2 regions of the Streptomyces sp. NPDC054834 genome follow, and region 2 is predicted to be linked to the other one. Evidence: predicted binding sites of a transcription regulator. Region 2 holds the regulator's gene; the other holds the start of a gene.
What was found. Region 2 encodes HspR, which represses chaperone genes until heat shock. Its sites were predicted from a motif close to TTGAGNNNNNNNNNCTCAA; they were not measured.

Region 1 (15,401 bases), on a different contig from region 2:
GGCCAAGCGTCTGACGGATTTCTTGGACGACATCGGGGTGCTGCGGGGCGTCGGCCGACGGCTGTGGCGGTCGTCGGGGCTGCTCGCCTAGGGACCTGGCATGGCCTCACAGGTGGGCGAGGAGCCGGCTTCGCCGTCCGTCAGCCATCCCCGTCGTGCCACCGCGTTCGCAGACCCCGCCGCGCCCCTTCGGAGAGCATCCCGTACGGATCCTCCGGGATCACGATCAGCCATGTGTCGCTCATCGCCCACCTCCGCCCGCCACCGTGGTGCCGCCCCGATTACGCTGCGGAGCATGACCCCGCAGGCTCCCACCCCCGCCTACCGCCGGCTCAGCGTCGAGGAGCGCCGCAGTCAGCTGCTCGACGCCGCGCTGGGCCTCTTCGCGCACCGCGCCCCCGAGGACGTCTCCTTGGACGACGTGGCGGAGGCGGCGGGAGTCTCGCGCCCGCTGGTGTACCGGTACTTCCCGGGCGGCAAGCAGCAGCTGTACGAGGCCGCCCTGCGCTCCGCCGCCGAGGAGCTCGAGCAGTGCTTCGACGAGCCCCACGACGGCCCTCCGCTCCCCCGCCTGGCCCGCGCCCTCGACCGCTACCTCACCTTCGTCGACGAGCACGACGCCGGCTTCAGCGCCCTCCTCCAGGGCGGCAGCGTCGTCGAGACCTCCCGGACCACCGCCATCGTCGACGGCGTGCGCCGGGCCGCCGCCGAGCACATCCTCAGTCACCTCGGCGTCACGGACCCGGGCCCGCGGCTGCGCATGACCGTCCGGATGTGGATCACGGCCGTGGAGGCGGCCTCCCTCATCTGGCTCGACGAGGACAAGCAGCCCCCCGCCGACGAGCTCCGCGACTGGCTGGTGGAACAGTTCGTGGCCGTGCTGACGGTGACCGCGGGCCGCGATCCGCAGACGGCGGCGTTGGTCACCGGCCTCGCCGAGGATGGCTGACACTGGTCGCGTGAAGAGTCAGGACACCCCCTTCGAGGGCGGCCCCATGGACGGGCGCGTGCTTCCCGTGCTGCTGGGCATGACCGGCCACCCCCCGAAGACGTACCGCATCCCGGTCCCGGACCCGCACGGCGGCCCGCCCACGGTCCTCGTCTACCGCCGTGTGCCCCGGGGGCAGAGCAAGCGCACGGGACTGGTTCGGGGATGGAAGTACCAGTACGACCCGGAGGCCGGTCCGGGCGGCAGGTTCGCCTGGCCCTGGTCCAAGCCACACAGCGCGCCGGCCGGCAACCCGGACGACGCGGACGGGTGACATCGTTGCGCCGAACGGCGCAGACCTCACCACCTGCGCGCGCACTTCCCCCTCATGCTCGCGGTGCGGAAATACGAAAGGCGGATGGTCCGCCCGCCGCACCGGAGGTGATGACGTGTCAGGAAGGTTTCTGCGCCTGGTGTGTACGGCCACGGTGGCGGCCCAGGCCGTCCTCGCACCCGCGCCCGCCGTGGCCACCGCTCCCCAGCCCCCACGCTCCGTGGCCGAGCTGCTGACGGACCTGCAACGGCTGTACCGGCAGGCCGAGCAGGCCACCGAGACCTACGACACCGCCGAGGAGAAGCTGAAGACGCAGCGCGCCGAGGTGGACCGGCTGGAGGGGGAACTCGCCCTCGCCCGCCGCTCCCTGCACGACAGCAGAGGCGCCGTCGGCCGGCTTGCCCGGCAGCAGTACCAGGGCAGCACCGGCATCTCCCCGTATCTGCGCCTGCTCCTCGCCCGCGATCCGCAGCACGCGCTCGACGAGGGCCATGTCATCGGGCAGCTCGCGCGGGAGAGGGTCAGGACCGTGGGACGGCTGACGAGCAGCGAGCAGCGGATCGACCGGCTGGCCCACCAGTCCCGCAAGGCACTCGACGCACAGCTCACCCTCGCCGGGCAGAAGAAGAAGGCACGCGACGACGTACGCGGCAAACTCGCCGAGGTCGAGAAGCTGCTCGCCTCCCTCACCGCCGAACAGCTCGCCGCGCTCGCCGAGTTCGAGCAGGACGGAATCGCCGACGCACAGCGCAAGTTCGTGGCGTCCGGCGCGCTCAGTGGCGAGCGGGCCCCGTCCCCCGAGGGCGACCGCGCTGTCCGCTACGCCGTGGGACAGCTCGGCAAGCCGTACCAGTCGGGCGCGCAGGGCCCGGCGTCGTACGACAGCCCGGGCCTGACCTCGAGCGCCTGGCAGCAGGCCGGAGCCCCGATCCCCCGCACCACCCGGCAGCAGTGGACCGAGCTCCAGCACATCCCCCTGGGCGAACTCCGCCCCGGAGACCTCGTCGTCTACTTCCCCGAGGCCACCCACGTCGCCCTCTACCTCGGCGACGGAATGGTGGTCCAGGCCCGGAGACCCGGCGACCGGATCATGATCTCCCCGATCGCGGCCTATCCGGTGCTGGGCGCGGTTCGCCCGGATCCGAAGGGAAGTCCCCTGGCCCACTACACCCCGCCCGAGGTGACCTGCCCAGGGGGCGGGGCTGAGACATCGTGCGGCTCCGCCGCGTGGGCGCGGCAAGCCACGACAACCTGAAGCCGCCGGCCCCCCACAACCCCTACGGCGTCTGGGCTCCCGCCACAGAGGCGAGGTACGCCCCCGCCTTCTCCGGCTCGTAGAAGAAGTTCTCGAAGTCCGCCGGATCATTGAACCCATTGGCGAATCGGTCGGCCACCGGCTGAAGCTGACCGGCGGCACCGATCAGGTTGAGGATGTGCTCCGGCGGCGGAGCCAGCATCGCGTTCGTCCACTTCGTCACGTGCTGGGCCGTGTTCCAGTACCGCTCGAAGGTCGCCTGCATCCACTCCTCGTCGAAGGGCTTGTCACCCTGTTCCAGGATGGAGGCGAGGTACGAGGCGGCGCACTTGGACGCCGAGTTGGAGCCCTGGCCGGTGATCGGGTCGTTGGCGACGACCACGTCGGCCACGCCGAGCACCAGGCCGCCGCCGGGGAGGCGGCCGATGGGGTTGCGGACGGTCGGGGCGTAGCGGCCGGCGAGGGTGCCGCCGGCGTCGGTCAGTTCGACCCTGGTGGCCCGCGCGTACTCCCAGGGCGTGAACTTCTCCATGAGTCCCAGGGTCAGGGAGAGGTGCTCCGCCGGGTCCTTGACGCCGTGGAAGACGTCGAGCGGGCCGCCGGGTATGCCCTCCCAGAACAGGATGTCGGCCGGGCCGGAGGTGGTCAGGGTCGGCATGATGAACAGCTCGCCGACCCCGGGGACCAGGTTGCAGCGCACCGCGTGGAAGTCGGGGTGCTCCGGGCGCGGGCCGAGCCCGTGCACGTACGCGACCGCCAGCGCGCGCTGCGGCTCGCTGTACGGGGACCGCTCGGGGTCACGGGCGAACATGGACACCAGCTCGCCCTTGCCCGCCGAGACCAGCACGAGGTCGTACGTGCGGGAGAAGTAGTCGAGGTCGGAGACCGCCGCGCCGTGGATGACGAGCTGGCCGCCGCGCTGGGCGAACGTCTCCATCCAGCCGGCCATCTTCACCCGCTGGTCCACCGACTGGGCGTACCCGTCGAGCTTGCCCACCCAGTCGATCGCGCGCTGCGTCGGGCCCGGGTCGTGCGAGCCGGGGGCGGCCACCGAGACGCCGAGTCCTTCGATCTTCGGGGCCTGGGACTCCCAGAAGTTCAGCTGAAGGTCACGCTCGTGCTGGAGTGCCGTGTCGAACATGCACTGGGTGGACATGACCCGGCCGGCGCGGATCTCGTCCGCGGTCCGGTTGGACATCAGGGTGACCTCGTACCCGTGCGACTGGAGGCCGAGGGCAAGCTGGAGGCCGGACTGGCCGGCCCCCACGACGAGTATCTTCCGCATGCGGGTGGTGCTCCTCATTCGCGACTGCTCGGGGACTGCTCGTTGGGGCTACTCGGGGGTTTCGTCGAGCGCGTGCCCGACGAGGGACAGAAGGGTCTCGATCACCGATATCCGGCGGCGCGCATCCATGATCATGACAGGTATGTGCGCGGGGATCGTCAGTGCCTCCCGCACGTCCTCCGGCTGGAACAGCTCGCTGCCGTCGAAGTGGTTGACCGCGACCACGTACGGCAGGCCACAGCTCTCGAAGTAGTCCAGCGCCGGGAAGCAGTCCTTCAGCCGGCGGGTGTCGGCCAACACCACGGCACCGATCGCGCCGCGCACCAGGTCGTCCCACATGAACCAGAACCGCTGCTGGCCCGGCGTGCCGAACAGGTAGAGCACCAGGTCGTCGTCGAGCGTGATGCGGCCGAAGTCCATGGCCACGGTGGTGGTCAGCTTGCCCGGCGTGGCGGTGAGGTCGTCGGTCTCCTCGCTCGCCTCGGTCATCAGCGCCTCGGTCTGGAGGGGCGTGATCTCCGAGACGGACGTGACCAGCGTGGTCTTGCCGACGCCGAAGCCGCCCGCCACGACGATCTTCGTCGCGATGGGAGCCCGGGTGTGGTCCGTCTGCCAGGACTTCAGGTCCTCGTCGGGCTCGACGAGGGGGGCGCCCCCGAAGGGGGCGACGGCGTCAGAGACGGCGGAGTCCATTCAGCACCCTTTCCAGCAGTGCGCGGTCCGGCCGGCCGACGCCGTGGTTGGTTCCGGTTCCGTACACACGGATCTTTCCCTGGTCCGCGAGGTCGCTCAGGAGTACGCGGACCACGCCGAGCGGCATCTTCAGCAGCGCGGCGATCTCGGCCACCGTGCGCATACGGCGGCACAGCTCGACGATGGCCCGCATCTCCGGCATGACCGCCGAGAGCGGCGCACTCGTCAGCTCCTTGCGCTGCTCGGGAGCCTCGATCGCCGCCGTGCTGGCCACGAACGTCTCCACGAGCAGGACATGGCCGAACCGGGTACGGCCGCCGGTGAGCGAGTAGGGGCGGACGCGGGCGGTCCTGCGGTCGCCGCCGCGTACCGGGAGCGTGTTCGGCGTGCTGCTGCTCATCGAACGCTCCCCGTCGAGTCGGACTCCATGGATTTGCGGAGTTCGCTGCGCAGTTCGGGCGTCAGGACGTGGCCGGCGCGGCCGACGAAGAGCGCCATGTGGTACGCCACCACGCTCATGTCGCACTCCGCGGAGCCGTGCACGCCGAGCAGCGAGCCGTCGCTGATCGACATCACGAACAGGCTGCCCTCGTCCATCGCGACCATCGTGTGCTTGACCCCGCCGAACTTCATCAGCTTCGCGGCGCCGACGGTGAGGCTGCCGATGCCGGAGACGATGGTGGCGAGGTCGGCGGAGGAGCCGCGGGGGCCCTTCACCGGGCGGGCCTGGCGGGATTCCGCCACGGGGATCCCCCCGCGCGAGTGGGTTCGAGCGTGGGGGAGGCTGGGGTCCGAGGAGAGGAGCAGGAGGCCGTCCGAGGAGACCACGGCGACGGACTGGATGCCGGGGACTTCCTCGACCAGGTTGGTCAGCAGCCAGTGCAGGTTGCGGGCCTCCCTGCTCAGTCCGAAGGTACTGGGCGCGGTCAACTGCTTGCCTCCTCGACTGTGCCCCCCGTGGCTTCTTCGGTTGTGGTGATTTCCGCCTCCGCGCGGCGGTAGCCGGCCTGCGCCCCCTGGCGGAAGCCGCCGAGCCTGCGGCGCAGGGCGTCGGCGTCCACGGATCCGCTGCGCTGGCGTGGGGCCTGTGCGGGTGCGGTGATCTTGGGGGTGCGCTTGGGCAGGCCCTTGGCGGTGAGTCGCTCTTCGTCGTCGGTGCGGGTGTGTTCTTGCGCCGGCCCCGCCTCGGCTTCGCCTTCGGCGGGTGTGTTCCCACCCGCACCACCTGTGGGGGATTCGTGGGCGGGTGCCGGTGGCCCTTGTGGGGGTTCCGCGCCGTCGGCGACTGCGGGTTCGTGGGCGGGGGCGGGGATGGGGGTGGGGGTGGGTGGGCCCTGTGGGGGCTCGGCGGCGGCGTCGGCCTCAGGTTCGACGGCCGACTCGGGGGCGGGGGGGGGGTCCAGGTCCGGGAGCAGGAGTTCCATCGTGGTTTCCGCGGGGGTCTCCGGGATCTCTCCCGGCCGGCGCTCCGCGGCCTCGTGCACGGGCTTCTCCGGGTCCGGTGCGTTCCGTACCGCCCGCTCCGCCAGGGTGACCAGCGGGTCCCCGTCCGTGGAGCGGCCGGGCAGGACGTTGGAGTTGACCTCGGCGTCCGCGCCCGGCAGGGAGAAGGTGTGGGGGCCGCCCGCCATGGTGGCGGAGGCGGGTACGGCCGCCGCCGGGGGCTCGGCCAGCAGGGACGCGGGCAGGACCACGACCGCCGCCACGCCACCCTGCTTCTGCTCGCGGAGCTGGACGCGTGCGCCGTGACGGTGGGCGAGGCGGGCCACGACGTACAGGCCGAGGCCGAGGCCCTCCTCGCCCTCCTGGTCGTAGGGCGACTCGGGGTCGAACGCGGCGAGGCGGGAGTTGAGGCGCTCCAGGCGCGCGGTGGCCATGCCGATGCCCTCGTCCTGCACGGAGAGCATGACCTCGCCGCTCTCCAGCAGCCAGCCGGAGACCTCGACGGGCATGTCCGGCGGGGAGAACGAGGTGGCGTTCTCCATCAGCTCGGCCAGCAGGTGGGAGAGGTCGTCGGCCGCGAAGCCCGCCACGTGCGCGTGCGGGGGCAGGACGGCGATGCGGACCCGTTCGTAGCGCTCGATCTCGCTGACCGCCGCCCGGACGACGTCGACCAGCGGGACCGGGCCCGGGTGCTGCTGGACGTGCTCGGTGCCGGCGAGGACCAGGAGGTTCTCGCTGTGGCGGCGCATCACCGTGGCGAAGTGGTCCAGCTTGAAGAGGGTGGACAGACGCTCGGGGTCGTGCTCGCGTTCCTCCAGGCCCTCGATGACCGCGAGCTGGCGTTCGACGAGGCCGAGCGTGCGCAGGGCGAGGTTGACGAAGGTGCCGCCGATGCTGGTGCGCAGCCGCTCCAGCTGGGCGGCGGAGCCGGCGAGTTCGGCGCGCAGTTCCTCGCGCGCGTCGGCCATCTTCTGGCGCTGGCCGACCAGGTGCTTGCGGTCGGTCTCCAGGGTGGTGATGCGCTCGTGGAGGGCGGCGGCGTGCGCGTGCAGGGCGTTGACGGAGCGGACCACCTGGGCGAACTCGTCGTTGCGCCCGGTGAACTTGACCGGCTCCACCGTCGTCGGGTCCGTGGCCTCGGCCAGCCGGGCCGAGCCCCGGCGCAGGACCGACAGCGGGCGGGTGAGGGTGCGGGCCATGGCGGTGGCGATGCCGACGGCGGCCAGCAGCAGGGCGCCGAGGACGGCGATCCGGATCTCCAGCGCGGTGACGTCGTCGTCGCGCAGCTTGGCGAGGTCCTTGGTGCGGTGGTCGTAGAGGGACGACTCCGCGCCCCGCATCAGGTCGACGCGGGCGGACAGGGCCGCGTCGAGCTTCTTGGTGCTGGTACCGAGGTCGCTGCCGCTCAGCGTCGGCTGGTCGGTGAGGGAGGCGAGGTACTTCTCGGCGGAGTTGACCTCGGGGCCGGTGACCGTCGAGTCGTAGGAGGAGACGGACGCCTTGGGCGCGGTCTCACGGAAGTCGGCGAGGGCCGCGTCCGAGCGCAGCCTGGCCTGCTGGGCGGCGGCGGTGAGGGCGTCGCGCTGCTTCCTGTCGGCCGCCGAGGTGGTGGTGGTCGTGGTCGGCAGGCCGGTGGCGGGGTTGATGACCGTCTGCTCGGTGCTCGGCACGTTCAGGGCCGCCAGGAGCAGGCCGCGGGCGGCGGCGGACTGCTCGACGGCGGAGTCCAGCTCGGCGAGCGAGTACGCGCCGGAACCGGCCCGCGGGGGCATCTGCTCGGCCAGCTGATCGGCGAGCCCGTGAAGTTCGGTGATGGCGGCGGAGTAGGCCTGGTGCGCTTCGAGGGCCGTGCTCTTGCCGGTGAGCGCGGCGCGGCGTACGGCGGCGATGCCGTCGAGGTCGGTGCGCAGGGAGCCGGGTGTGTCGCTTTCGGCGCGCAGGTCCTCGACCTGCCGGTCGACACGGGCGCTGCGCTGCTCCGAGGGCGCCTTGGACTTGGGGCGGCCGGCCGCGATGTAGGAGGTGACCTCGTCGCGCTCGTCGGCGAGCGAGTGGGCGAGGGCGAGGGCGTCCTGGGTGCGCTGGGCGAGGGTCACCAGGTCCTGGGAGTCGCTCAGCTGCCCGGAGGCGGTGAGCAGCGACGGCGCTCCCGCCCCGGCTATCGCCGCGGCCACCACGGCGACGGCGACTATCAGCCGATTGCGTACGTGGGTCGGGCGGCCGGTGCCGACGGGGGTGCGCTCGGCGCCCTCTTCGGAGGCCGTCTGCTTGCCTGTGCGCCGAGGCCGCTTTTTCTGCACCGGTGCTCGCATTCCTGAACTCGTCTACCCCTAGGCCCGGGTGGCGCCCCGTCACATCGGTGCCAAGTCGTGCCCACACCCGGTGCGGTCCGTCCCCCGACCCTCCCAGTGCCGGTGGTCAGTGGTCGCGCATCCCCTGGCTCGCCACCCAAAGGAGTGAACATCGGAGGCGAGTTGGCGGGCAAGTTCCTGTGACACGTACAGGGGCCTTGCGCGGTGGGCCGGTTGGACGCGGGCGGCAGGCTTTGACAGTATTCGCCACCACGCCTTCCCGGAGGGCGCCATTCCACCTCAAAACAGGCGCCTGACCTGCGCGGTGGCGGGAATTCCGTGGCCGTTGCCAGCCTTTGGCGGACCTTGTGAAGGGATCGTGCAGACTGGCCGAATGCGTACTGAACTCGTTTCGGAACCCGGTGACGCCACCCGCCCCAACGAGGACTTCGCCGCGGTCGGGCTACCGGCCTCCGGACAGGGCGGTTGCGTGGTCGTCCTGGACGGCGTCACCCCGCCGAAGGGCGGGACGGGGTGTCTGCATTCCGTCGCCTGGTTCACCGCCCGGCTGGGCGGCGCGCTGACCGAACTGGCCGTTTCGCTCACGGATGTGACGCTTACGGAGATACTCGCCCGGGCGATCCGCCGAACGGCCGAGGCGCACGCGGCCACCTGTGACCTTTCTCACCCGCGCACCCCCCAGGCGACGGTGGTCCTGGCCCGCTGGGCCCCGGACGCCGTCGACCACCTGGTCCTCTCCGACTCCGCACTCCTCCTGCGGTCCCCGGAGGGCACCGTCACCCCTGTCCTGGACGACCGCCTCGACCGCCTCCCCCGCGCCTGGCTGGTCAGCGACGCCGTCTGCGACGCCCGCGCCCGCAACAAGGAGGGCGGCTTCTTCACGGCCGCCGCGGACCCGGACGTCGCCGCCCGCGCGGTCACCGGCACCCTCCCCCGCCACGAGGTCCGCGCCCTGGCCGCGCTGACGGACGGCGCGACCCGCTGGGTGGAGAAGTTCGGCGAGGGCGACTGGACGGCCCTGTTCGACGTCGTCCGCAAGGAGGGCGTCCGGTCCCTGATCGACCGCGTACGAGGTCTGGAGGCGGCGGACCGGGCCGAGCGGGCGTTCCTCGGGCGCAGCAAGACGCACGACGACGCGACGGTGGCGTACGTGGAGCTCTGAGGAGCCGCGCCTGCCGCTCGGCCGCTTCCCGCCCGGCTACTTCTCCATGACCCCGTTCAGCTCGTGCAGCAGCCGCGCCAGCTCCGCCACCTCACGCCGGTCCCAGTGGGCGAGCTGGCTGACGTAGCGCGCGCGGCGGGCCACACGGACCTTGCCGACCCGGCCGCGGCCCTCGTCGGTGAGGGCCACCAGCCAGGCCCGCCCGTCCGCCGGATCCGGCTCGCGGGCGACGAGGCCGAGCTCCTCCAGGGCGCGCAGCTGGCGGGACATGGTGGCCTTGCCGACGCCGATGTAGGCGGCGAGTGCCGTGGCGCGCTGGCGGCCGTGCTCGTCGAGGCGGACGAGCAGGCCGTACGCGGCCGACTCCAGGTCCGGGTGGACCTCCCGGGCCATCTCGCCCTGGTTGGCGCGGGCTCGCCGCAGGAGCACCGTCAACTCGCGCTCCAGCGCCAGGAACTCCTGGTCCGCACCGCTCGGCATCACCTCGCCGGCGGCGGGTTGTCCGCCACCGTTCGCGTCCTCGTGCACGTCAGCACTCCTGCTCGGTTTCCCGGTCCTGAAAGTTTCTGCCAAATCTCGTCATCGCCGCAGCTACGTAAGTATTTCGCAGGAGTAGACCAACGGCGGCATCCGGACCCCCTTCCACGCCGTCCTCTACGTGCGTAGCTTCATTGGCAGGCAATCAATGGCATGCCCACGCCAGTGCTTCAGCGTGGGTCACCGTGGGCCCCCCACTCCCCACACCTCCCCCCTCCTCGCCCTCCTCGTCTCGGAGGCACGTCATGCCCGTGCTCAGATCCGGTTCCCTCCCACGCCCGCTGACAGTGCTCGCCGCCGCCCTGCTCGCGGCCCTCTCCCTCACCCTGCCCCTGTCGCCCGCGCACGCCGCGAGCATCCCCACCCGCGGCTCCGCCCACATGGGCATGGGCGTCCTGGCCCACGACGGCCAGGACGGCAGCCCCGCCCCCACCGCCGTCACCCAGACCGAGGGCGTCGACGTCTCCGCCCACCAGGGCAACGTCGCCTGGTCGACCCTGTGGAGCAGCGGGGTCAGGTGGGCGTACACGAAGGCGACGGAAGGCACGTACTACACGAACCCGTACTTCGCCCAGCAGTACAACGGCTCCTACAACGTCGGCATGATCCGGGCCGCGTACCACTTCGCCACCCCGGACACCACGAGCGGCGCGACCCAGGCCGGCTACTTCGTCGATCACGGCGGCGGCTGGTCCAAGGACGGCAAGACCCTGCCCGGCACCCTCGACATCGAGTGGAACCCCTACGGCGCCGCCTGCTACGGCAAGTCCACCAGCGCGATGGTCAGCTGGATCGCCGACTTCCTGGACACGTACAAGGCGCGTACGGGACGGGACGCGGTCATCTACACGGCCACCAGCTGGTGGACCCAGTGCACGGGCGACTACGGCGGCTTCGCGTCGGACAACCCGCTGTGGATCGCGCGGTACGCGTCGGACGCGGGAACGCTGCCGTCGGGGTGGTCCTTCTACACGATGTGGCAGTACACCTCGTCCGGGCCGACGGTCGGGGACCACGACAAGTTCAACGGGGCGCTGGACCGGGTGGTCGCCCTCGCGAACGGCTGACGCACGGCGAAGGCCCGGGCCTCCCTCAGGGGACCCGGGCCTTGCCTGTCCGGTCACGTCCGTCACGCCGCGACCGGAACCTCCGGCGTCGCCTCGCTCGTGGCGGGCGCGAGCGCCAGCTCCAGGACCTGGCGGACGTCGGTCACGGCGTGGACGTCGAGCTTGTCCAGCACCTCGGCCGGGACGTCGTCCAGGTCGGGTTCGTTGCGCTTGGGGATGACGACGGTGGTCACCCCGGCGCGGTGGGCGGCGAGCAGCTTCTGCTTCACGCCGCCGATGGGCAGGACCCGGCCGGTCAGGGAGACCTCGCCGGTCATCGCCACGTCCGTGCGGACCAGCCGGCCGGACAGGAGCGACGCGAGCGCCGTGGTCATCGTGATGCCGGCGCTCGGGCCGTCCTTCGGGACCGCGCCCGCCGGGAAGTGGATGTGCACGCCCCGGTCCTTCAGATCGGCGACGGGCAGCTCCAGCTCGGCGCCGTGGCTGCGCAGGAAGCTCAGCGCGATCTGCGCCGACTCCTTCATCACGTCGCCCAGCTGACCGGTGAGGGTCAGCCCCGCCGCGCCCGTCTCGGGGTCCGCGAGGGACGCCTCGACGTACAGGACGTCGCCGCCCGCGCCGGTCACCGCCAGGCCGGTCGCCACGCCCGGGACCGCCGTGCGGCGCTCGGCCGGGTCCTGGGCGGACTCGGGCACGTGGTGCGGCCGGCCGATCAGGCCGCGCAGGTCGCCGTCGGTGACGGTGAACGGGAGCTCCCGCTCGCCCAGTTCGTGCTGGGCCGCGACCTTGCGCAGCAGCCGGGCGACCGTCCGCTCCAGGTTGCGCACGCCCGCCTCGCGCGTGTACTCGCCGGCGAGCTTGCGCAGCGCGCTCTCGTCGAGGGTGACCTCGTCCTTGCCCAGGCCCGCCCGGTCCAGCTGGCGCGGGAGCAGGTGGTCGCGGGCGATGACGACCTTCTCGTCCTCGGTGTAGCCGTCCAGGCGGACCAGCTCCATGCGGTCGAGCAGGGCCTCGGGGATGGCCTCCAGGACGTTGGCGGTGGCGAGGAAGACCACGTCCGACAGGTCCAGCTCGACCTCCAGGTAGTGGTCCCGGAAGGTGTGGTTCTGGGCCGGGTCGAGGACTTCGAGGAGGGCGGCCGCGGGGTCGCCGCGGAAGTCCGAGCCCACCTTGTCGATCTCGTCGAGCAGGACGACCGGGTTCATCGAACCGGCCTCCTTGATCGCGCGGACGATCCGGCCGGGCAGCGCACCGACGTACGTACGCCGGTGGCCGCGGATCTCGGCCTCGTCCCGGACACCGCCGAGGGCGACGCGGACGAACTTGCGGCCCATGGCGTGCGCCACGGACTCACCGAGGCTGGTCTTGCCGACGCCGGGCGGGCCCACCAGGGCCAGTACGGCACCGCCGCGCCGGCCGCCGATCACACCGAGGCCGCGGTCGGCGCGCCGCTTGCGCACCGCCAGGTACTCGGTGATCCGCTCCTTGACGTCCTCCAGTCCCGCGTGCTCGGCGTCCAGGACGGCCTTGGCTCCCTGGATGTCGTACGCGTCCTCGGTCCGCTCGTTCCACGGCAGTTCGAGGATCGTGTCGAGCCAGGTGCGGATCCAGCTGCCCTCGGGCGACTGGTCGCTGGCCCGCTCGAGCTTGTCGACCTCCTTCAGGGCCGCCTCGCGGACCTTCTCGGGCAGGTCGGCGGCCTCGACGCGGGCGCGGTAGTCGTCGGACTCCTCGCCGTCCTGTTCGCCGTTGAGGTCGCGCAGCTCCTTGCGTACGGCCTCCAGCTGGCGGCGCAGCAGGAACTCGCGCTGCTGCTTGTCGACGCCCTCCTGGACGTCCTTGGCGATGGTCTCGGCCACGTCCTGCTCGGCGAGGTGGTCGCGCAGTTGCTGGGTGGCGAGCTTGAGGCGGGCGACCGGGTCGGCGGTCTCCAGCAGCTCGACCTTCTGTTCGGTGGTCAGGAACGGCGAGTAACCGGAGTTGTCGGCGAGGGCGGAGACGTCGTCGATGGCCTGGACGCGGTCCACGACCTGCCAGGCGCCTCGCTTCTTCAGCCAGCTGCTGGCGAGAGCCTTGTACTCCTTGACGAGTTCGGCGACCTGACCCGGCAGCGGGTCCGGCACGCTCTCGTCGATCCTCGTGCCCTCGACCCACAGGGCCGCGCCCGGCCCGGTGGTCCCGGCGCCGATCCTCACCCGGCCGCGGCCGCGGATCAGGGCGCCCGGGTCGCCGTCGGCGAGCCGGCCGACCTGCTCGACCGTGCCCAGCACACCGGTCTTGGCGTACGTCCCCTCGATGCGCGGCACCAGCAGCACCTTGGGCTTCCCCGGCGCCGACCGGGCGGCGGCCTGTGCGGCCTCCACCGCGGCGCGCACCTCGGAGTCGCTCAGGTCCAGCGGGACCACCATTCCGGGCAGCACGACCTCGTCGTCGAGCGGCAGAACGGGCAGGGTGAGTGGAGTGGACGCCGTGGACTCAGCAGTCATGATCTCCCCTTAGGCAGTCAAATTGAGCTATGCCGACTCAATGCTTGTGAGTCTTCGATTGTTCCCCAAGGGGTGTTCGCTGTGAGCGATCATCGGAAGACCTCCCGGCCCACCGCGGCGCGGGCCGCTTCGGCCACGTCTGGCGAGCCACTTCAGCCACCTCTGAAAGCAGTTGCCGCCCGCCCCCGCATTCCCCGTACCGTGCCCCCGATGAAGACCGACCCCGCGGCCCTGCTCGCCGCCTACGACACCCAGATACGCGCCACTCCGCCCGCCCCGCCGCCCGGGATCACGCACGAGTACGAAGGCAGGCTGCTGCGGGTCGTCGGGGATTTCCGCGGCTTCCTCAGCGCGCCGCCCGACCTGGGCCTGCGCGGGCGGGAGCTGGACGAGCTGATCGCCCGGCAGCGGGACTTCTTCGCGGCGCGCGGCGAGGCGGTGGAGTGGAAGATCCGCGGCCACGACACCCCGGCCGACCTGACCGACCGGCTGCGCGCGGCGGGGTTCGAGCCCGAGGAGCAGGAGACGGTGCTGGTGGCGCCCGTGGCGGAGCTGGCCGTGCGGCAGCCCGTACTGCCCGACGGCGTCACGCTGCGCCGGGTCACCGCCGACGCGGACATGCACCGGATCGCCGCCCTTCAGACGGCTGTCTGGGGCCAGGACATGAGCTGGCTCGCCGAGCACCTGATCGGGCGGCTCACGGTCGGCCCGGACGACATCTCCGTGCACGTCGCCGAGGCCGACGGCGAGCTCGTCTGCGCGGCCTGGCTGCTCTTCCGCCCCGGTACCGAGTTCGCCGGCCTGCTGGGCGGCTCCACGCTCGCCGAGTGGCGCGGCAAGGGCATCTACCGCGCCATGATTGCCACCCGCGCCGACCTCGCCGCCGCCCGCGGCGTCAGATACCTCCACGTCGACGCCTCCGCCGCCAGCGCCCCGATCCTGCAACGCCTGGGCTTTTACGCGGTGACGACGACCACGCCGTACGTCTGGTCGCCGGAGGGGCAGGCCTAGGGGGCTGCCTGGGCCGGCGGGCTGGCGGGGCAGAAGACCGTGCGGCCCAGGAAGGCCAGCAGGCGGGTGTGTGCGGGGGTGTTCGGGGGTGCCGGGGTCTCCTTGGCGAAGACTCCGGGCACCCGGAAGGCGTCGAAGTCCATCTGCCGCAGCGTGCCGAGCAGCCCCTCGCACAGCTCCTCGTCGAGCAGCGCCCGCCGGCCCGTCGCGATGGCCAGGTCGGCGCCGTGCACGCAGACCTCGGTGAGGTGGATCCGCGCCGCGAGCGGCCCGGGCACGCTATCGAGAGCCGGAGGGTGTGTCGAGGGCGCCGGGCCGGGTCCAGGCCACGCGGTCCAGCTCGGCCGCCGAGGCGTACGCGGCCTTCGGGTCGTCCGCCAGCCAGTCGGACTCGTGGTCGGCTTCGGGTTCCCTGCCGTCCAGCTGGGCGGCGAAGATGCGCATACCGCCCACGGTGTGGTTGAGCAGGCCGCGCGCGTCCCAGTCCGCACACGGCGTCGGAAGCGTCCACTGCTCGTCCGAGACCCCGCTCACCACCCGCCCGGTCATCCGGGCCTCCCCCGTGCGCTTCCGCCATGCCTTCGCAGGGTCATCGCTACACCAGCGCAACGGAGTTCACAGGAAACTCGCTGAAACTGCCAGTGCGGGGCGCGGCGGCGGGCCCGGGCGGCGAGCGGTGATCGCGGGGGCCGCCGTGGTGGCGACCGGGGACGGTGGTGGCGGTGCGCCGGGCGGTGCTACGAGCGCTGCCGGCCGGGCACCACGCACCGCAACCCGGCGTCCTCGGCTTCATCGATGCCTCCTCACCGGCACCCCACCCGGTTCGCGTACGTCGCCACGCGCAGCGCGCACGAAGTCAACACCCCGGAGCGGAGGTACGCCCACGCG
Region 2 (15,401 bases):
GCGAACCAGTGCACCACCGGGTACGAGATGAAGAACGACGCCTCGTAGCCGTCCACGTGGTGCTGGGCGCCTTCGAGGGCGTGCAGCATGAAGATGCAGACACCGACGATGAGGATGACGGCCTCGACGAAGTACGCCTGGCCGAAGTTGGAGCCGGCGAAGCGGGACTTGCGGCCCGGGTTGCGCGGGTGGTTCAGCTGGCGGATGGCGATCAGGACGAGGATGCCGACCACCGTCATGGTGCCGATGAACTCGACGAAGACGTTGTACGGCGCCCAGTCGCCCAGGACCGGCAGGATCCAGTCGGCCTGGAACAGCTGGCCGATCGCGTTGACGATCGTCAGCAACAGGGTGAAGAAGCCCACCGCCACGAACCAGTGCGCCACGCCGACGATGCCCCAGCGGTTCATCCGGGTGTGGCCGAGGAACTCCTTGACCACGGTGACGGTGCGCTGTGTGGGATCGTTGGTCCGCGTGCCGGCCGGTACCGGCTGGCCCAGCCGCATGAAGTTGTAGATCTGCAGGAGGGCGCGGCCGAACAGTGCCACGCCGACCACGATCAGGACCAGCGACACGATGATCGCGGCGAGTTGCATTGGGGCTCCTGGGGCGGCCTCGAATTAACGAGCGACATTACTAAGCGGTAACTTATGCAGTCCGTCTGAGACTACCCCCATCTTCCGTCGGGATGCAGCCGGGTGCGGGGTGATCTGGGTCGCTGAGGCGTGCCTGAGTGGAGGTCAGGGGTGAGGGAGGAGAGCGGCCGGCACGAGGTGGCGGACGCGCAACGCGGCCGAGGTGGTGGGCAGCGTGGCCCGGACGAGGAACGCGAGGTCAGTCCGCTCCCTGTACCGGGCCAGGACGACGACTGCCGCCCACCCGGCGACGATGACGGCCGTCGCCACCCAGGCCAGCCATGCCGGTCCCCAGAGCTGGTCGCCCGCCGTGGGGGCCAGTGCCTGCCACTCGGCGAGGCCGCTGAGCACGAGCCAGCCCTGGGTGAGCAGTGCGACGGCGGCGCGGAGGCGGAGCGTGGGGGGGAGGCGGTCCAGCAGGGCTCGTCGGCGGGCCGGCAGCCCGGCCTCCCTGAGCACGGCGAGACAGATGCCGCCGCGCAGCGGTACGTACACCGACTCCATGGGCGGCAGCCTGAACGACTCGTCGACCTGGAAGGAGACGGGGAACTCCTTGTGGCGCTCGTAGAGCTCACGGGTGTATTTCGTGAGCGCGGCGCGGCGTAACAGCCGGCTGCCGGCGCAGCGGCCGTACAGGAATTCGGGCAGCCCCGAGCCCCTCAACTCCCATGGTCCAGATTCCCGCAGGGGGCGGTCGGCGAATCCTTCCAGCGGTGGAGCTGCCCACCCGCCAGGCAATCGGATCGTGTTATTCATCCACAATTGCTACTTTCAAGCCTAATTTATTGCCGTGCTCTACGGGATCCTCGCCGCCACCACCGCCCTCCTCCTGACCGCCGTGCTCGCGGCGCTGCTGAGGGGGCCGGTCCTGCGGGCCGGGATCGTCGACCGACGGCGGCAGCGGCCCATACCGCTGTTCGGGGGACTGGCCGTGGTGGCCGTCACCTGCCTCGTCGCCGGTATGGGGCAGTGGACGCGGGTCGCGCCGCTGGGGGAGGGGGTGGGGGGCCTGCTGGTCGCCGGGGCCGGGGTCGCCGCGCTCGGGCTGGTCGCGGATGTGTGGCGGCTGCGGGCGCGGGTACTGGTCGCCGGTGCGGTGGTGGCGGCGGCCTGTGTCGTGCCGTACGAGGAGACGGGGCTGCTCGCCGGGCTGCTGGCGGTGCTCTGGATCGTTTTTGTCACGCTCGCCTTCCGGGCGCTGGACCACGCCGACGGGCTCGCGGGAACGGTCGGCGTGGTCACGGCCTTCGGGGCGGGGGCGTGCGCGGCGGCCGAGGTGATGGACGGGCTGGCGGTGCTGCTGAGCGTGCTCGCCGCCGCCCTCACCGGGTTCCTCATGCACAACTGGCCGCCCGCGCGGATCGGGCTCGGCGCCTGCGGGTCGCTGTTCACCGGGTTCCTGCTCAGCTCCGCCGCGGTGTTCACCCGCGCGGGGTACCCGCTCGGGCCCAGCGTGCGGGTGCTGTTCCCGCTCACCGCCGTCGCCACCGCGGACGTGGCCCTCGTGGTCCTCTCCCGGCTCATGGCCCGGCGGTCGCTGCTGCGGGGCGGGCCCGACCATCTCGCCCACCGGCTGCGGCGGCTCGGGCTCACCCCGCCGGGGGCCGCCGTGCTGCTGGGTGCGGGGGCCTTCGCGGCGGTGGTCGTCGGGGTACTCGTGCACAGTGGCTGGGCGGGGGAGCCGGCCGTGCTGTGGGTGGTCGGCGGGGCGTCCGTGGTCGTGCTTGGGCTGCTTCGGGTACCCGCCTACGGGCGCCGCCGGACGGCCACGCAGACATCCACGCAGACATCCATGACAGGTACGCAGACGGGCATCCGGGCGCCCGCGCAGTCGTCCGTACGGGCGTCCACGCAGACGTCCATGCACACGTCCACGCGAACATCCGCGCAGGTCACCGGCGCATTGCGTGTAAGGAACGGATAAGACTTGAGTCTGCTCGACTCAGGTCTGTTGACCCAGTGGGCCCTCTCATGCACACTTGAGCCTGTTCCACTCAAGTCAACTGGAGGAATTCACCATGGCACGTGCGGTCGGCATCGACCTGGGCACGACTAACTCCGTCGTCAGCGTTCTGGAAGGCGGCGAGCCCACCGTCATCACCAACGCCGAGGGCGCCAGGACCACGCCGTCCGTCGTCGCCTTCGCCAAGAACGGCGAGGTGCTCGTCGGCGAGGTCGCCAAGCGCCAGGCGGTCACCAACGTGGACCGGACCATCCGGTCCGTCAAGCGTCACATGGGCACCGACTGGAAGATGGAGCTCGACGGGAAGCCCTTCAACCCGCAGCAGATCTCCGCCTTCATCCTCCAGAAGCTGAAGCGCGACGCCGAGTCCTACCTGGGCGAGAAGGTGACCGACGCGGTCATCACCGTCCCGGCGTACTTCAACGACTCCGAGCGCCAGGCGACGAAGGAGGCCGGCGAGATCGCCGGTCTGAACGTCCTGCGCATCGTCAACGAGCCGACCGCGGCCGCGCTCGCCTACGGCCTCGACAAGGACGACCAGACGATCCTCGTCTTCGACCTCGGCGGCGGCACCTTCGACGTGTCCCTGCTGGAGATCGGCGACGGCGTCGTCGAGGTGAAGGCCACCAACGGTGACAACCACCTCGGTGGTGACGACTGGGACCAGCGCGTCGTCGACTACCTGGTGCAGCAGTTCAAGTCCGGTCACGGCGTGGACCTGGCCAAGGACAAGATGGCCCTCCAGCGTCTCCGTGAGGCCGCCGAGAAGGCCAAGATCGAGCTGTCCTCGTCCAGCGAGACCTCGATCAACCTGCCCTACATCACCGCGTCCGCCGAGGGCCCGCTGCACCTGGACGAGAAGCTCACCCGCGCTCAGTTCCAGCAGCTGACGGCCGACCTGCTGGAGCGCTGCAAGACGCCGTTCCACAACGTCATCAAGGACGCCGGCATCGCCCTCGGCGAGATCGACCACGTCGTCCTCGTCGGTGGCTCCACCCGTATGCCCGCCGTGGCCGAGCTCGTCAAGGAGCTCACCGGCGGCAAGGAGGCCAACAAGGGCGTGAACCCGGACGAGGTCGTCGCCATCGGCGCCTCGCTCCAGGCCGGTGTCCTCAAGGGCGAGGTCAAGGACGTACTGCTCCTCGACGTGACCCCGCTGTCCCTCGGTATCGAGACCAAGGGCGGCATCATGACCAAGCTCATCGAGCGCAACACGACCATCCCGACCAAGCGGTCGGAGATCTTCACGACGGCCGAGGACAACCAGCCGTCCGTGCAGATCCAGGTCTACCAGGGCGAGCGCGAGATCGCGGCCTACAACAAGAAGCTCGGCATGTTCGAGCTGACCGGTCTGCCGCCGGCGCCGCGTGGCGTCCCGCAGATCGAGGTGTCCTTCGACATCGACGCCAACGGCATCATGCACGTCACGGCGAAGGACCTCGGCACCGGCAAGGAGCAGAAGATGACCGTCACCGGCGGCTCCTCGCTCCCGAAGGACGAGGTCGACCGCATGCGCGAGGAGGCCGAGCGCTACGCGGAGGAGGACCACAAGCGCCGCGAGGCCGCCGAGAGCCGCAACCAGGGCGAGCAGCTCGTCTACCAGACCGAGAAGTTCCTCAAGGACAACGAGGACAAGGTCCCGGGCGAGATCAAGACCGAGGTCGAGGACGCGATCGGCGAGCTGAAGGAAGCCCTCAAGGGCGAGGACACCGCCGAGATCCGCACCGCCACGGAGAAGGTCGCGGCCGTCTCCCAGAAGCTCGGCCAGGCCATGTACGCCGACGCCCAGGCTTCGCAGGCCGCCGGTGGCGAGTCCGCCGGTGCCGGTGAGGCCAAGGCCGACGACGACGTCGTCGACGCGGAGATCGTGGACGACGAGCGCAAGGACGGTGCCGCGTGACGGAGGAGACCCCGGGCTTCGACGAGAAGCCCGACGTCCCCTCCGGCGCCACCCCTGACGACGCCGAGCCGAAGGCCGCCTCCTCCCCCGAGGAGCAGGCGGCCCCGGCCGGGGACGCGAGCCAGACAGCGGGCCTGGTGGCCCAGCTGGACCAGGTGCGCACCGCGCTCGGTGAGCGCACCGCGGACCTCCAGCGACTCCAGGCCGAGTACCAGAACTACCGCCGCCGCGTGGAGCGCGACCGGATCACGGTCAAGGAGATCGCCGTCGCGAACCTCCTGACCGAGCTCCTGCCCGTGCTGGACGACATCGGCCGCGCACGGGAACACGGCGAACTCGTCGGCGGCTTCAAGTCGGTGGCCGAGTCGCTGGAGACCGTCGCGGCCAAGATGGGCCTCCAGCAGTTCGGCAAGGAGGGCGAGCCCTTCGACCCGACGATCCACGAGGCCCTGATGCACAGCTACGCGCCGGACGTCACCGAGACGACGTGCGTGGCGATTCTGCAGCCCGGGTATCGCATCGGCGAGCGCACCATCCGCCCCGCGCGGGTGGCCGTGGCCGAACCGCAGCCCGGTGCGCAGACGGTCAAGGCCGAGGGGGCCGAGGAGAGCACCGCGGCCGGCTCCGCCGACGACAAGGAGAGCGGTGGCCCGGAGGAGGGCTGACGTCGACACGAACCAAGCAGGGAAGGAGGGGCGTCGGGGATGAGCACCAAGGACTTCATCGAGAAGGACTACTACAAGGTCCTCGGCGTCCCCAAGGACGCCACCGAGGCCGAGATCAAGAAGGCGTACCGGAAGCTCGCCCGCGAGTTCCACCCGGACGCCAACAAGGGCAACGCCAAGGCCGAGGAGCGCTTCAAGGAGATCTCCGAGGCGAACGACGTCCTCGGTGACCCGAAGAAGCGCAAGGAGTACGACGAGGCGCGCGCCCTCTTCGGCAACGGCGGTTTCCGTCCGGGGCCGGGCGCGGGCGGAGGATCGTTCAACTTCGACCTGGGCGACCTCTTCGGAGGCGCCGGCGGCGCAGGCGGCCCCCAGGGCGGGGGCGGCGGCTTCGGCGGCGGAATCGGTGACGTCTTCGGGGGCCTGTTCAACCGGGGCGGCGGCGCGGGCACCACGCGCACCCAGCCCCGGCGCGGCCAGGACATCGAGTCCGAGGTCACGCTGAGCTTCACGGAGGCCATCGAGGGGGCCACGGTCCCGCTCAGGATGTCCTCGCAGGCACCGTGCAAGGCCTGTTCGGGCACCGGCGACAAGAACGGCACGCCACGCGTGTGCCCGACCTGTGTCGGCACCGGCCAGGTGGCCCGGGGCTCCGGGGGAGGGTTCTCCCTCACCGACCCCTGCCCCGACTGCAAGGGCCGCGGCCTGATGGCCGAGCACCCCTGTCTGGAGTGCAAGGGCAGCGGCCGGGCCAAGTCGTCCCGCACCATGCAGGTCCGCATCCCGGCCGGCGTGACCGACGGGCAGCGCATCCGGCTGCGCGGCAAGGGCGCGCCCGGCGAGCGGGGCGGACCGGCGGGTGACCTGTACGTGGTCGTGCACGTCGGCGAGCACCCGGTGTTCGGCCGCAGAGGCGACAACCTCACGGTGACCGTCCCGGTGACGTTCGCCGAGGCGGCCCTCGGCGGCGAGGTCCGGGTCCCGACCCTCGGCGGCCCCGCCGTCACGCTGAAGCTGCCGCCGGGCACGCCCAACGGCCGCACCATGCGGGCGCGGGGCAAGGGCGCGGTCCGCAAGGACGGCACCCGCGGCGACCTGTTGGTCACCGTCGAGGTGAGTGTTCCCAAGGACGTGACGGGGAAGGCTCGTGACGCGCTCGAGGCGTATCGCGAGGCGACCGCGGGCGAGGACCCGCGGGCGGAGCTGTTCGAGGCTGCGAAGGGAGCTTGAGTGGGATGGACGGCCGTCGACGGAACCCGTATGAACTGACCGAGGAAACCCCGGTCTACGTCATCTCGGTGGCGGCCCAGCTTTCCGGCCTGCACCCGCAGACGCTGCGCCAGTACGACCGCCTGGGCCTGGTCTCGCCCGACCGCACTCCCGGCCGGGGCCGCCGCTACTCGGCCCGTGACATCGAACTGCTGCGCACCGTCCAGCAGTTGTCGCAGGACGAGGGCATAAACCTGGCCGGCATCAAGCGCATCATCGAACTGGAGAACCAGGTCGCCGCCCTCCAGTCCCGCGTCGCGGAAATGGAAGCGGCCCTGGACGGCGCCGCGGCCGCGATGCGCCAGCGCGAGGCCGCCGTGCACGCCTCCTACCGGCGGGACCTGGTCCCGTACCAGGAGGTCCAGCAGACCAGCGCCCTGGTGGTGTGGCGGCCGAAGCGGCAGCAGCAGAACGACTGACCCGCCCGTGTGCGGCAGAGGGCCCGGAGGCGACTCCGGGCCCTTTCCCGTGCGGACCGCCGACGGGGCCGTCCGGCCGCTGCCGGGCCGTCGACGGGCCGTCAGCGGGCCGTCAGCGGGCCACCATGAACTCCGGCGAGGAACTGCCCTCCCGTGCGCCGGTGGGCGTCCACGGCATACACGATGTCGTGCGTCTGGCCGACTTCATTCGCTCCTCTGCTCGGTCGGTACGACGACTCGGCGGGCGTCCGGGTTCGTCGACGATCCTGACTCGGGAGGAATGGAGTTGGTTGTACTGATCTTTACCCGCACGTGAACTCCAGTTGGGTGAAGGGTCCGTAAAGGGCGTTTGAAGGTGGTTCCGCTGAGCCTTCACAGGTGCAGCGGAGCGTGGTGTTGCGCACTCGTTAAGTGATTCCGCTTGACGCCGGTGGTGGCCTCCGCGTTGTCTTTTCAGACATCTGGGTGGCATAGGAGCCGCCACGTCCGAAACCCCTGAAGTGAGCCCTCGCATGCGTCGTATCGCCCTGTCCGTGGCCGCCACCACGATGACCCTCTCGCTTGCCGGCTGCGGTGTGCTGAACGCGACGGGGGACTCGAGCGACGCAAGCCCGACGAAGGGCAACGACGTCACCGTGGGCGTGCTGATGCCGGAGAAGACGAACACGCGGTACGCGGACTTCGACTACCCCATCATCAAGGACAAGGTCGCCCAGCTCACCAAGAAGCAGGGCAAGATCGAGTACCAGAACGCCGGTGCCGACGCGAAGGTCCAGGCCACCCAGATGGAGAAGATGATCGACGACAAGGTCGACGTCATCATCCTCGACGCCGTCGACTCCCACGCCATCGCGTCCACCGTGAAGAAGGCCAAGGACGCGGGCATCCCGGTCATCGCCTACGACCGGCTGGCCGAGGGCCCGATCGACGCGTACGTCTCCTTCGACAACGAGCTCGTCGGCGAGGTGCAGGCCCGTACGCTGCTCGAGGCGCTGGGCTCGAACGCCGACACCTCCGACAAGGTCGTCATGATCAACGGCTCGCCCACCGACCCGAACGCCAAGCAGTTCAAGCAGGGCGCGCTCTCCGAGCTCAACGGCAAGGTGACCATCGCCAAGAGCTACGACACCGACAAGTGGGACCCGGAGCTCGCCCAGTCCGAGATGACCAAGGCGATCAGCTTGATCGGCAAGGACAACATCGCCGCCGTCTACTCCGCCAACGACGCCATGGCCGGCGGCATCGTCAAGGCCTTCAACAACGCGGGCGTCACCAACGTGCCGCCCATCACCGGCCAGGACGCGGAGCTGGCGGCGGTGCAGCGGGTCGTCTCCGGCGAGCAGTACATGAGCGTCTACAAGCCGTACCCGGACGAGGCCGAGGCCGCCGCCGAGATGGCCGTCGCCAGGGTCCAGGGCCACGACATCCAGTTCGACGCCCTCACCCGCGACAAGGTCGACAGCCCCACCGACAAGGACATCCCCGCCCAGCTGGTCACGGTGAACGCCCTGACGCGGAAGAGCATCAAGAGCACCGTCATCGCGGACGGCATCTACAAGGTGGACGAGATCTGCACGGCCAAGTACAAGGCGGCCTGCGCGTCCATCGGTCTGAAGTAGCCCATCCCCCCGGTCAATGTGACGCGGTGCAAGGCGTTCACCCGCGAGGGTGGGCGCCTTGCCGCGTTCGGTCCGAGGGTGCGCCGGCCCGGGGCGCGGCCGTGGTGTTCGAGCCACCACCATCAGCTTGTCGCGATGCGATGGGCGGAGGCCGGAGGATAGCGGGTCATTCCGGTGGTTTACGACGGCCGTGGCTCGGAGAGCCGTGTTGCGGACCCGGTCGGGGCCGCGCATAGTTGCGCTGCGGATGTGGCAGCAAACCGGGGGTGGAATGGGCGATGGCCGGGCACGGGGCGGAGGAGCATCCCCACGGTGCCGACCGACTGTGCGAGGCCGGGGATCGCGTGTATTCCCGGGCCGTACGGCGCGGCCGGGTGGCGCGCACGGACGCCGAGGCGGTGCCCTGCCTGCTGGACCTGGCGCTGCTGCACCCTGACCCCGACGACATGGACTGGCTGGTGCCGACCTCTCCGCAGGAGGTCATGACCCGGCTGCTGCGCGGGGTGTACGACGAGGTCAGGGAGAGCCAGCGGCGGGTGGGCTCGGCGGTGGCCGCCTTCGAGCGCTACACGGGCCTGGGACGGCAGGTGCAGGACTCCGCGGCGGCCTCGGCGGAGGGCACCGCCATCCGTGTCCTGGACGGGCTGTCACGGATCCAGGCCGCGATGGACGAGGCGACCGAGGCGTGCACCACCGAGGTGCTGACCGTGCAGCCCGGCGGCATCCGGCGGGAGGCGGAGCTCACCGAGGGCCTGCACCGGGCGCTGGCGCTGCGCGGCCGGGGTGTGCGCATGCGCGACCTGTACACGCACGTGGCCCGGCACGGGCAGGGGCTGCTGAACTACCTGGAGCTGATGGGTGACGCGGTCGAGGCCCGCACCCTGGACGAGGTCATCGACCGGCTGATCCTCTTCGACCGCACGGTGGCCTTCATCCCCGCCAACGCCGACCGCACCATGGCGCTGGAGCTGCGCCACCCCGCGCTGGTCGAATATCTGGTGACGGTTTTCGAAAGGTTGTGGCGGTTGGCGATCCCGCTGACCGCGCCGCTGCCCGACACCGGCATCGAGGGCATCTCCCACCGCGAACAGTCCATCGCGGCGCTGCTCGCGGAGGGCCACCAGGACGCGGTGATCGCCGAGCGGCTCGGCATCAGCGTCCGTACCTGCCGGGCCCACATCGCCCGGCTGTCGGAGACCCTGGGGGCGGCCAGCCGCACCCAACTGGGCGTGCGCATCGCCCAGGTGGGCCTGGACGGCCCACCACGCACGGCGGCACCGACCGTGCTCAGACTCCCCGGCCAGGAATCCCCGACCGTGCGCTGAGCCGGCCGAGCCGGCCGGCGGCTCGGTGTCTCACCGGCGGCCGGCCGGGCCCGGTAGTGCGTGGTTCTTGTTCAGGATGCCGGACTGGGCGATGAGGTAGCCGAGTTGGGCGCGGCTGCCGCTGCCCAGGGCCTGGGCCAGCTTGGCGATGTGGGCGCGGCAGGTGCGTACGTTCATGCCCAGGCGGCGCGCGATGGCCTCGTCGACATGACCCTCCACCAGGAGTTTGGCGATGGAGTGCTGGATCTCGGTGATGCCCTCGGAGTCGACCTCGTACGGGCCGCCGGCGCTCATCGGGACGGCCCGGTCCCACAGGTACTCGAAGACCTTCATGAGGTAGCGGACCAGGCCGGGATGGCGCAGTTCCAGGGCGACCTTGTGGTCGTCGCGGACCGGTATGAAGGCGACGGTGCCGTCGGAGATGATCAGGCGCTCGACCAGTTCGTCGATGGTGCGGTACTCGACCTTGCCGTCCGAGAGCTGGGCCGCGTAGGCCAGCTTCTCCGGGTTGTAGCGGGCCGTGTGCTGATACAGGCTCCGGATCTTCACACCACGTTCGATCAGGGGTCGGTCCCGCTCCAGACCCTGGAGCAGACTGGTCTCCGAGATGCGGTCGGACGGCTGTACCGTGACGAGTTCGGTCTGGCACTGGGAGGTGGCGAGGTTGAGCGCCGCGTTGATCCGGTCGCTGCCTTCCAGCACCGTGATGGAGTCGCTGGTCGTCGTCGCCACCGTGCTGAGGGCCATGAACGGCTCGAAGGCCTCGGCGAGTTGGACGGACAGGCGCCTGTGCTCGGCTATCTCCCGCTCGATGGGGTTGAGCCGCTGGGCGAGGGCGACCGCCGGGGGCACCGGGCGCAACCAGTCCGGATCGTCGGGATCCGGGTGGAGCAGGGCGAGTTCGATCAGGCAGGGCACGGCATCCGTGTCCGATCGGGCGATGCGTCCCGCACTGAGAGCGGTGGTATAGAGGCGGCTGCCTTCTTCGCACAGCTGGGTCATCGCATGGGGATGTGCCGCTTTTGGCCGATTCGCCACTAAATCTCCACCCCCCAGGGTCCTGAACATGCAGGAACATGATGCACTGATTCTGTGGCCACCACGTGCCCGAATGAGCCATCGTCGTACCTGACGGGGGAAAAGGGGACCTTCAAGTGAGGATGAAGCCGACTATGCGTAACAGACTGCTTCGCTCGGTGCTTGTCGCCGGCTTTTCCGCCCTGGTGGCCCTGGGGGTGTTGAGCGGTGTCTCCGCGAAGGGTGGCGCTCAGGCGATCACTGAGTGGCCCTCGGCGGGGAAGACGCAGGTTCAGGCCATAACCGAGTGGCCCTCGGTGGCTGTGAACACCGGCGCGGCGGCAGGCGGAGCCGGGAGCTGACGTGACGACTCCGCCCGACGACCGTTCCTTCCGCCGCGAGATGGCCACCGCCTATCGCTCCGGCTGGCACTTCATCGACCTGGTCACCGCCATCCCCCACAGCGGCGACTCGCTGATGGTGACCGTCTTCGGAGAGCCGGTCGTCGTCACGCGGGACGAGGACGAGGACGTGCGGGCGTACCGGTGCCTGCGGAAGCCTCGAGGGGCGCCACAGCCCGTGCGATGTGCCATCCGATACGGAATGATCTTTGTGAACCTGGACCGACGAGACCACCGGCTGGCAGACCCGGAGGTCTCGGATGTGAGGACCATCTCGGCCACCCCCCGCAGTGCCTGACGCGATTCCCCCGTCGTAAAAGATCGCTCAGGTGCTTCCCCCCGCAGCGGCGTCACCGTGACCTGAACACGGTGACGCCGCTGTAGTTCGTGGGGACATTTCTCCGTATGGGCAGATTCGGCCAGGACGTCATGGTGGCCGAAACACGCTCAACCACGCCCGAGGGCCCGCTCCACCCGGATCTCGATCACCACCCGTGACGGGTTGGGGGACGGGGTCCGCTCATAGCGCTCGGCATAGCGCCGCTCCGCCTCCGCGACCCGCTCCGGTTCGCCGCGGACGTACGCGCGTCCCTCCAGTGTCGCCCACCGCCGCCCGTCCACCTGGCACACGGCGACCCGGGCGCCCTCCGGCCCGGCGGCCAGGACGTGCGCCGCCTTCGCGCTCGCCTTGTTCGTGATCACCCGAGCCAGTCGCGCCCCGGGCTCGTATGTCACACCGACGGGCACGACGTGCGGGCTGCCGTCCGGGCGCAGGGTGGTCAGCGTGCACAGATGCCGCTCACGCCAGAAGCGGAGATACGGCTCGTCCGGGGCACCCGGATCCACGGAGTACGTACTCATGGGACCGGAAGCTAGCCCGGAACGGCTCCCGGCTCCACCTTGAGCGAAAACGCGAGAAACCTTGAGTGAAATAGACTCAACTTTGTGTACGTTGGTTAAGTCAGCAGTGGGAGACGCGGCCGACGAGCCGACGCCGAGGAGGAGAACGGACACGTGGACGCCGAGCTGACCAACAGGAGCCGGGAAGCGATCAACGCGGCCGGCAACCGAGCCGTGACCGAGGGGCACCCGGACCTCACGCCCGCCCATCTGCTGCTGGCTCTGCTCCAGGGGCAGGAGAACGAGAACATCACCGACCTGCTCGCCGCCGTCGACGCCGACCAGGCGGCCGTGCGCTCCGGCACCGAGCGCGTCCTCGCCGGGCTGCCCAGCGTGACCGGGTCCACCGTCGCGCCCCCGCAGCCCAACCGCGAGCTGCTCGCCGTCATCGCGGACGCGAGCGAGCGTGCCAAGGACCTCGACGACGAGTACCTTTCCACCGAGCACCTGCTCATCGGCATCGCCGCGAAGGGCGGCGCGGCCGGCGAGGTGCTTCAGCGGCAGGGCGCGACCGCGAAGAAGCTCCAGGAGGCCTTCCAGAAGGCGAGGGGAGGGCGCCGCGTGACCACCGCGGACCCAGAGGGCCAGTACAAGGCCCTGGAGAAGTTCGGGACCGACTTCACCGCCGCCGCGCGCGACGGCAAGCTCGACCCGGTCATCGGGCGGGACCAGGAGATCCGCCGGGTCGTGCAGGTGCTGTCCCGCCGCACCAAGAACAACCCCGTGCTCATCGGCGAGCCCGGCGTCGGCAAGACCGCCGTCGTCGAGGGCCTCGCCCAGCGGATCGTGAAGGGCGACGTGCCCGAGTCCCTCAAGGACAAGCGGCTGGTCGCGCTCGACCTGGGCGCGATGGTCGCGGGCGCCAAGTACCGCGGTGAGTTCGAGGAGCGGCTGAAGACCGTCCTGGCCGAGATCAAGGACTCCGACGGGCAGATCATCACCTTCATCGACGAGCTGCACACCGTCGTGGGCGCGGGCGCCGGCGGTGACTCCGCCATGGACGCCGGCAACATGCTCAAGCCGATGCTCGCCCGCGGTGAGCTGCGCATGGTCGGCGCGACCACCCTGGACGAGTACCGGGAGCGGATCGAGAAGGACCCGGCGCTGGAGCGGCGCTTCCAGCAGGTGATGGTCGCCGAGCCGACCGTCGAGGACACCATCGCGATCCTGCGCGGCCTCAAGGGCCGGTACGAGGCCCACCACAAGGTGCAGATCGCGGACAGCGCGCTGGTCGCGGCGGCCACCCTGTCCGACCGGTACATCACCTCCCGCTTCCTGCCCGACAAGGCCATCGACCTCGTCGACGAGGCCGCCTCGCGGCTGCGCATGGAGATCGACTCCTCGCCCGTCGAGATCGACGAACTCCAGCGTGCTGTCGACCGGTTGAAGATGGAGGAGCTGGCCCTCGACAAGGAGACCGACCCGGCCTCCCGGGAACGCCTGGAGAAGCTGCGCCGCGACCTCGCCGACAAGGAGGAGGAGCTGCGGGGCCTCACCGCCCGCTGGGAGAAGGAGAAGCAGTCCCTCAACCGGGTCGGTGAGCTGAAGGAACGCCTCGACGACCTGCGCGGGCAGGCCGAACGCGCCCAGCGCGACGGCGACTTCGACAGCGCCTCCAAACTGCTGTACGGCGAGATCCCGGGCCTGGAGAAGGAGTTGGAGGCCGCCTCCGAGGCCGAGGAGGAGGTCGCCCAGGACACGATGGTCAAGGACGAGGTCGGCTCCGACGACATCGCCGACGTCGTCGCCTCCTGGACCGGCATCCCCGCCGGCCGCCTGCTGGAGGGCGAGACGCAGAAGCTGCTGCGCATGGAGGACGAGATCGGCAAGCGGCTCATCGGCCAGAGCGAGGCGGTCCGGGCCGTCTCCGACGCCGTACGCCGCAGCCGCGCCGGGATCGCCGACCCCGACCGGCCCACCGGATCCTTCCTCTTCCTCGGCCCGACCGGCGTCGGCAAGACCGAACTGGCCAAGGCGCTCGCCGAGTTCCTCTTCGACGACGAGCGGGCCATGGTCCGCATCGACATGTCCGAGTACAGCGAGAAGCACAGCGTGGCCCGGCTGGTCGGCGCGCCGCCCGGCTACGTCGGCTACGAGGAGGGCGGCCAGCTGACGGAGGCGGTGCGCCGCCGCCCGTACAGCGTGATCCTGCTCGACGAGGTCGAGAAGGCCCACCCCGAGGTCTTCGACATCCTCCTTCAGGTGCTGGACGACGGCCGCCTGACGGACGGTCAGGGCCGTACGGTCGACTTCCGCAACACCATCCTGGTCCTCACCTCCAACCTGGGCAGCCAGTACCTGGTCGACCCGGTGCTCGGCGAGGTGGAGAAGAAGGAGCAGGTGCTGGAGGCGGTACGGACCTCTTTCAAGCCGGAGTTCCTCAACCGGCTGGACGACCTGGTGGTCTTCTCCGCGCTCAGCAAGGAGGAGCTGGCCCGCATCGCGCGCCTCCAGATCGACCGGCTCGCCAAGCGGCTCGCCGAGCGGCGGCTCATCCTCGAGATCACCGACGAGGCCCTGGCCTGGCTCGCCGACGAGGGCAACGACCCGGCGTACGGCGCCCGTCCGCTGCGCCGCCTCGTCCAGACCGCCATCGGCGACCGCCTCGCCAAGGAGATCCTCTCCGGCGAGATCAAGGACGGCGACACGGTCCGCGTGGACAGGTTCGGAGACGGCCTGATCGTGGGCCCGGCCACCGGCAAGACGCTGTAACCACCCCCGGCCCCCCGGCACCCGCCCGGCCGCCGTGCTCCGGCGGCCGGGTCAGGTGTCAGTGGTGTAGACGACGTACACCATCCAGAAGAACCACACCGCGAACCCCAGGCAGGCCCACCACAGGGCCCACAGCAGCCACCGCACCCGTCTCCGCATGCGCATGGCGAAGTCATGGTCCATGCGCGCGCCGTTTCCCGCTCCGTGCACTGGTTACCTGGGAGAGGCCGGATCATGTCAGCCGACGGCTGACAGGCCCCGTCGGGGCTTGCCACCCCCCTCCCCGGATGAGGGAGGATGGCGGGATCCGTACGAAGGGAAAAACACGGTGACCATCGACCCGTCCTCGATTCCGAACTTCGGGGGCCAGCCCGACCCGCAGCCCCAAGGACCGGCGGGCCCCGTCGTCCCGGATCAGGACCTCGTGAAGCAGCTCCTCGACCAGATGGAGCTCAAGTACGTCGTCGACGACGAGGGAGACCTCGCGGCGCCGTGGGAGCAGTTCCGTACGTACTTCATGTTCCGCGGAGAGGCCGAGCAGGCCGTCTTCTCGGTGCGGACCTTCTACGACCGCCC

Region 1: lon (endopeptidase La) is a predicted target of HspR. The motif match lies at 13,525-13,543, and genes of this name have one in related genera.

The regions. Positions count from the first base shown of each region.
Region 1 is NZ_JBSGZV010000018.1:145,856-161,256, reverse strand. Features, by position in the region: gene ACWGJM_RS24645 (AurF N-oxygenase family protein) at 1-91, shown strand, start outside; gene ACWGJM_RS24640 (TetR/AcrR family transcriptional regulator) at 296-949, shown strand; gene ACWGJM_RS24635 (hypothetical protein) at 960-1,262, shown strand; gene ACWGJM_RS24630 (NlpC/P60 family protein) at 1,378-2,517, shown strand; gene ACWGJM_RS24625 (styrene monooxygenase/indole monooxygenase family protein) at 2,540-3,802, opposite strand; gene ACWGJM_RS24620 (GTP-binding protein) at 3,851-4,495, opposite strand; gene ACWGJM_RS24615 (DUF742 domain-containing protein) at 4,476-4,895, opposite strand; gene ACWGJM_RS24610 (roadblock/LC7 domain-containing protein) at 4,892-5,425, opposite strand; gene ACWGJM_RS24605 (nitrate- and nitrite sensing domain-containing protein) at 5,422-8,238, opposite strand; gene ACWGJM_RS24600 (protein phosphatase 2C domain-containing protein) at 8,624-9,412, shown strand; gene ACWGJM_RS24595 (MarR family winged helix-turn-helix transcriptional regulator) at 9,449-9,940, opposite strand; gene ACWGJM_RS24590 (lysozyme) at 10,195-11,016, shown strand; gene lon (endopeptidase La) at 11,079-13,502, opposite strand; gene ACWGJM_RS24580 (GNAT family N-acetyltransferase) at 13,713-14,513, shown strand; gene ACWGJM_RS24575 (hypothetical protein) at 14,510-14,791, opposite strand; gene ACWGJM_RS24570 (maleylpyruvate isomerase N-terminal domain-containing protein) at 14,793-15,062, opposite strand.
Region 2 is NZ_JBSGZV010000012.1:8,987-24,387, forward strand. Features, by position in the region: gene ACWGJM_RS18105 ((Fe-S)-binding protein) at 1-596, opposite strand, end outside; gene ACWGJM_RS18110 (hypothetical protein) at 741-1,298, opposite strand; gene ACWGJM_RS18115 (MraY family glycosyltransferase) at 1,426-2,559, shown strand; gene dnaK (molecular chaperone DnaK) at 2,654-4,498, shown strand; gene grpE (nucleotide exchange factor GrpE) at 4,495-5,163, shown strand; gene dnaJ (molecular chaperone DnaJ) at 5,203-6,393, shown strand; gene ACWGJM_RS18135 (heat shock protein transcriptional repressor HspR) at 6,399-6,851, shown strand; gene ACWGJM_RS18140 (sugar ABC transporter substrate-binding protein) at 7,364-8,470, shown strand; gene ACWGJM_RS18145 (LuxR C-terminal-related transcriptional regulator) at 8,749-9,795, shown strand; gene ACWGJM_RS18150 (helix-turn-helix transcriptional regulator) at 9,826-10,797, opposite strand; gene ACWGJM_RS18155 (hypothetical protein) at 11,176-11,511, shown strand; gene ACWGJM_RS18160 (pyridoxamine 5'-phosphate oxidase family protein) at 11,661-12,074, opposite strand; gene clpB (ATP-dependent chaperone ClpB) at 12,228-14,825, shown strand; gene ACWGJM_RS18170 (hypothetical protein) at 14,877-15,008, opposite strand; gene ACWGJM_RS18175 (YbjN domain-containing protein) at 15,154-15,401, shown strand, end outside.